2 regions of the Paraburkholderia caffeinilytica genome follow, and region 2 is predicted to be linked to the other one. Evidence: predicted binding sites of a transcription regulator. Region 2 holds the regulator's gene; the other holds the start of a gene.
What was found. The regulator LexA, encoded in region 2, represses DNA repair genes until DNA is damaged. The targets are predictions, from matches to a motif close to ACTGTATNNNNATACAGT.
Positions count from the first base shown of each region.

Region 1: imuA (translesion DNA synthesis-associated protein ImuA) is a predicted target of LexA. The motif match lies at 1,868-1,885, and genes of this name have one in related genera.

Region 1 is NZ_CP031467.1:3,291,947-3,295,034, reverse strand. It holds gene DSC91_RS31050 (Y-family DNA polymerase) at 1-1,059, opposite strand, end outside; gene imuA (translesion DNA synthesis-associated protein ImuA) at 959-1,798, opposite strand; rRNA gene rrf (5S ribosomal RNA) at 2,426-2,538, opposite strand; rRNA gene DSC91_RS31035 (23S ribosomal RNA) at 2,746-3,088, opposite strand, start outside.
Region 2 is NZ_CP031467.1:3,901,507-3,904,594, reverse strand. It holds gene DSC91_RS33725 (sulfate ABC transporter substrate-binding protein) at 1-503, opposite strand, end outside; gene lexA (transcriptional repressor LexA) at 819-1,469, shown strand; gene DSC91_RS33715 (hypothetical protein) at 1,538-1,882, shown strand; gene DSC91_RS33710 (DUF2939 domain-containing protein) at 2,059-2,721, shown strand; gene DSC91_RS33705 (universal stress protein) at 2,888-3,088, opposite strand, start outside.

The sequences.
Region 1 (3,088 bases), 610 kb from region 2:
CGCCACCAAAACCGTCTGGTTCAACTTCTCGCGCAACAGCCAGATCAGATGCTCGGCATCGCGCGACGGTATGGCCCATGCGACCTTCAGACTCGACGTCTTCGGCGCATGACGGGCTGCCAATTCATGTTCGAGCAACAACGTATAACCACTAAGCGCCGCATGATGTGCGCTCAACCAGCCCGCCAGCTGCACAATCAGCCGACGCGCGGCGAACAGTAGCGCATCGGCGTTATCGACCCGCGACGGCAACTCCAGCTGCGCGTGAAACGATGCTGGCGCGCGGAACGATTCGCGCGGATCCGGACGCGCACCGTACGCCTGCGCCAGCAGATCCAGAATGTCGCTGCCGAAACGTCTCACGACGCCCGACCTTGGAAATTGCCTCAAGTCGGCCAGCGTTGCGCAACCGACATGCGTCAACGCATCGCGATGCGCCTGCGAAACCGGCAACAACAACACGGATAAGCGGTCAAGGACCCGCGCAAGCGACGTTTCCTTTACTACATGCCAACGATGCCCCTGCCGATCGGCGTGCGCCTGAGCCAACAACCACGCGCCCCAAGGTGTCGGTGCACATGCTATGCGCGCCGTATAACCGAATTCAGCCACCGTCCTGGACACCCGCGACAACAACGCGCGCAAGCCGCCGAACAACCGCAAGCCGGAGCCCACTTCCAGCAACAAGGTATGCGCGTGCCCTAGCGACACCTTCGGCGTGTACGTCAACAAAGCGAGCGCCATCGCTTCGAACGCCTGCGTTTCGCGGCCTGTGTCTGCGGCAAGCATCTTAAGACCGGGCGCCAGAGCCAATGCGTACGAGCGCGACTGACCTGCATGCACCCCGGCACGCAATGCGTAGAAATCCGGCATCAGAATGTGCGCGTGATCTGCCAGCGCATAGCAGCGCACCTCAGTGTCGCTGTTGGCACCGGGAGGTTGGCTTATTTCGCCTGACTCACACCGATTCGGCTTCGCGGGCGAACCATCCGGGAGCGGCTCGAGAGGCTTCACCGCTTCCAGCGACAAGAGTGGCAATGTGACTGCGATCCACAACATGTTTGATCTCTCGTCCTTGATTGCTGCCGACACCGCTTCCCGGCAACAAGACGCTTTGTAACGGCAAAATGAGATGCAGAGGTTCCGCTAGCGGCGGGCCACGGCGCTTGAAGATGTCGATCGAGATACCAATCTCCTGCAGCCATTGACGACGGTTGATCGTCTGCGCATTGGCCGGCAAAAGCGGCTCGCAGATCATTCGCAATGGCGCTGGCGAAGATTGCGCGGCTGCCTCGACTGGTCGGATCAAAAATGCCAGAGATGCCGACTCCTGAGCCGCCACCTGCAGACGCCGAACCTTATCGGCGCGCGCATTCGGCAGCCATACCAGCACTGCGCCAATGCCATCCTGCTTCAGTGCCTGAGCGGCGGCCCACAGGGACTGGTCTTCACTCGAGCGCACCCATAAGACGCGCTCGACATCGATACCCCAAGCCCTCAATGCCGAAGCGCAGGGCTGGTAAGGAGGCGCCACGAGCATGACGTGTCGTTTGGCTTGGGCCGTAAGATGCCGGAGCGCACGGGCCAGCAGGCGCAGTTCGCCGACTCCTCCGTGTTCGATCAATAGCTCCGTCAGGCCGCCGGCCGACCAACCTTGTCCGGGAAGCAGTTGATCCAGCGCGGCATAGCCGCTGGAAATCACCCGCGAGTCCGCCTCGGCAAGTTCATTGCCCTGCCACATCTGTCGCCGCAATTGCGACGACAACGCCGTCGTCGCCAGACGAATCGCTGCTGCCATAGACACGCTCGTTCAATAGGGAATGCTCCGCCCTGCCCGGCATCGAGCACACATGGGCGACGAGTTTTCACTGTATATTTATACAGTATTTCAAGAGGGATGTTAAGACAAGCTGATGCGACGAAACGCGCGCAGGAAGGAAGTAAAAAAGATGGTGAAGCCGTTTTGTTGCAGGGTTTCGCCTGCCGGAGAGCTGTCCTTTGACGCTACCGCTAAACAAGACTCGAGCGCTTGCGTACCGTGGGAGGGATGAGAAAAGCAGAGAGTCCGCACATGGACACTGCGGATATGGGCAAGCGCTGACGGGTTACACGAACGCGCTGCGGATCGGGAAGGAGTGGCGGTGGGAGAGCGGGCGCGTATCGGGCAGGGACACGCGGGGCGATGTGCCATCTCGGGTCATCCGGACGAAGTGCCGGTGTGAGCGTGCGATCGCAGTCGTGATGGCATGGCCGGGGGGCAGCGCCCCGTGCTGCGTGCGCTTCCTGCGGGCTGTGTTTGTCCCGCTGTTTGCCGCGCCGTGTTTCTGCCGGGCTGTTTCTGCCGCACTATGTGTTTACCGCACTGTTTCTGTCGCGTAAACGCAGAAACCCCACCGTTTCGGGGTGGGGTTTCTGCTGCTGGGGAGCCTGACGATTACCTACTTTCACACGGGAATCCGCACTATCATCGGCGTGGAGTCGTTTCACGGTCCTGTTCGGGATGGGAAGGGGTGGGACCGACTCGCTATGGTCATCAGGCATGACTTGTTGCCGTACTGCCTTTGGGCAATACAGCCAATCTGGAAGAAGTAGTTTCTGGTGATGCTCACCAGAGGGAGTTGTGTTGTTCGAGGCACAACATCGATCTCTCAACCGTGTGTGGTCTGCATAAGACCCTGCGCGTGGCGCAGGGTGGGGCATCCATAAGTGCTGAAGCACTAACGGCTGCCGACACACACCTGTTATAGGATCAAGCCTTACGGGCAATTAGTATCAGTTAGCTTAACGCATTACTGCGCTTCCACACCTGACCTATCAACGTCCTGGTCTTGAACGACCCTTCAAGGGGCTCGAAGCCCCGGGGATATCTCATCTTAAGGCGAGTTTCCCGCTTAGATGCTTTCAGCGGTTATCTCTTCCGAACATAGCTACCCGGCGATGCCACTGGCGTGACAACCGGTACACCAGAGGTTCGTCCACTCCGGTCCTCTCGTACTAGGAGCAGCCCCCTTCAAATATCCAGCGCCCACGGCAGATAGGGACCAAACTGTCTCACGACGTTTTAAACCCAGCTCACGTACCTCTTTAA
Region 2 (3,088 bases):
GAGGTCTTCGGATTCGGCGTGACGATCGACACACCCGGCTTGATCAGATCGTCCCAATCCTTGATGTGCTTCGGGTTGCCCTTGCGCACCAGAAACACGATCGTCGACGTGTACGGCGAGGCGTTGTCCGGCAAACGCTTTTGCCAGCCCTTGTCGAGCAGACCCTTGTTAGCCAGCGCGTCGATGTCGTAGGCAAGAGCCAGCGTCACCACGTCCGCCTGCAAACCGTCCAGCACCGAGCGTGCTTGCGCACCCGAGCCGCCGTGCGACTGCTTGAAGGTGATCGTCTCGCCCGTTTTCGCCTTCCATTCCTTGCCGAATGCCTGGTTGACGTCCTGGTAAAGCTCGCGTGTCGGGTCGTACGACACGTTCAGCAACGTGGCGTCGGCTGCATGTGCCTGCGCCGTGACGCCAACCGCGGCGATCGTGCCGGCTGCGCCGAATGCGAGCGCCGCGATAAGTTTTCTGGTCCTGCCAGCCAGCCCCGTGCCTTGGTGATTCATGCCAACTTTCTCCGCGTTGTGGTCCGCTGAAACAGCGTGTGGTGTTGTCTTGCGTCGCGGTCACGTGCACATGAGCGCCAACTCGAAGGGCAGTCTATCGAAGAGCTTTCATCATTAAAAATAATGTTTCTTCATTTTTTAATACGCAAAAGTGGTAATGACGGCCGGATAAGGCGTTGCGGCACGAAAACGGGTGTTATGGCGTCCTTGGACGACGCTGGAGCGCCACCCAAAGTCACGAACTTAAAGTAAAGCTTGAATTGCGCGGAATACTGTATAAAAATACAGTCACCTGTTCATACATACAGTGGCGCTATGACCAAACTCACCGCACGACAGCAGCAGGTTTTCGATCTGATCCGCCGGGCCATCGAACGCACCGGCTTTCCGCCTACCCGCGCGGAGATCGCCGCCGAACTGGGGTTCAGCTCGGCCAACTCGGCAGAAGAGCATTTGCGGGCGCTGGCTCGCAAGGGCGTGATCGAACTCGCGGCCGGCGCATCGCGCGGCATTCGCCTGCTGGGCGGGGCGGAAGATTCGCCGTACCAGTTCACGCTGCCGCACGCCAGCATCATGCAACTGTCGTTGCCGCTGATCGGCCGGGTTGCCGCGGGTAGCCCGATCCTCGCGCAGGAACATATCTCGCAGCACTACGCGTGCGACCCGGCGCTGTTCTCGAGCAAGCCGGACTACCTGCTGAAGGTACGCGGGCTGTCCATGCGCGACGCGGGCATCTTCGACGGCGACCTGCTCGCGGTGCAGAAGAGAAGCGAGGCCAAAGACGGCCAGATCATCATCGCGCGCCTCGGCGACGACGTGACGGTCAAGCGCTTGAAGCGGCGGCCGAACGGTATCGAGCTGATCGCCGAGAACCCCGATTACGAGAACATCTTCGTTGAAACCGGCAGCGCGGAATTTGCGCTCGAGGGTATCGCCGTCGGGCTGATCCGCCCTGGCGAGTTCTAACCCCTGCTCGCTTCTGGCTCGCCAGCCAACCCAAAGCTGCCCCAACGTTGAATCGCCTGGAGAGACTCATGGAACGCCTTGCCCGCCTGCTGCCTTTTCGCCAGTTCGGTCGTCTGCGTCATCTGCGCAAGCTGGTGCCTTGCTCACTGATCGAGGCGTCCTCCGCCGTTACTCCGTCACTGTTCGACGCGCCCGCCGGCGTATCGAGCCTGCCGTCCTCGCTGCCGGCTTTTGCTCGCGTATCGTTGAATTCCGGGCTGAATACGGCTGAACCCGCGCGTCGCGCGCCGGTGCGCGTATATCACGGTCCGTCGCGGCTGATCATGGTGGGCACGGTAGACGCCGTGTGCCGCATGATCGACCGTTGCATCGCAGATGAAGCCAACGTGCACGGCGCGGTGTTCGAGTCATAAACTGTCCTCGCCCGTGCGCGGCATTCCACTGCGGCTGTGCGGCTGTGCGACGCCGGGCGTAAAGTGTTTCAGTCGTGTTTCACTCGCTCGCGCCTTCTCGAATATCGCATCGCGTGGGATCGTTTTCGCGTGACAGCGGTCCACGTTAGATCCCCTCTGATGGAGAGCCCCACTCGATGGCAGTTTCAACACGTACGAGGCGCAACGCCACCCGGCCACTGATCGTCACCTTGATTGTGATTGCGGTGATCGTCGCGTTGGGGTTCGGTTACGCGTCGCCTTACATGGCGCTGAATAACCTCAAACGCGCGGCGGATGCGCGCGATGCGCAAACCGTCAATGAATACGTCGACTTTCCCGCATTGCGCGAGAGCCTGAAGCAGCAGGTCACCGGCCTGTTGACACGCCGGCTCGACACCCAGGGCACCGGCAATCCGTTCGCGGCGATTGGCGCGATGATCGGTGTGGCGTTGATCGGCCCCCTGGTCGACGCTTATGCGACACCCGACGGCGTCGCGGCATTGCTGAACGGCATGCCGCCGCGCGGCAACCCGGGAGAACGACCACCTGTTCCAGCGGGCGCCGGCAATCCGCCGGCCACAACGGCGCCTGCACAAGAACCGACACCCCCTGTTCCCGGCAATACTGCCAACGGCGCAGCTAACAAGGGGAACAGCGCCGCGCCACCGCAGCCGCCGCAAACCACGGCGGGCTACCGCGGCCTCAACGAGTTCGTCGTCAACTACCAGCATGGCGCTGGCGACGCGCGCTACTCGGCGATCTTGCGGCGCGAAGGTTTGTTCACGTGGAAACTGGCCGCGGTCGATTTGAACAAGTGATCGCCCGGCAGGCGCAATCGACGGGGGCGTAGGTGCGAATCATAGTTTGGCCGAACGATCGCCGTGAACGCGCGACCGTTCGGTCGCGTGCCACATTCAGCTGATTCAGTTCAGCCGATTCAGTTCGGCTTATTCAGCCCAGCCCGCGCCCTCCTCTCGCCGTGCGTCAAGCCGCCGCCGCTTGCTGCTCCTGCGCAGAGGAGCACGCCACCAGAATGCTGCACGAGACCCGGTCGAGCAGTTGTGTATTCCCCGCGCCCATCCACCATCGTGACAGACCGGTGCGGCAACGGTGGCCGACCACCACGAGGTCGACATGCAATTCGCTGGCGAGATTGGCGATCTCGTCGATCGGATGGCCAAACGC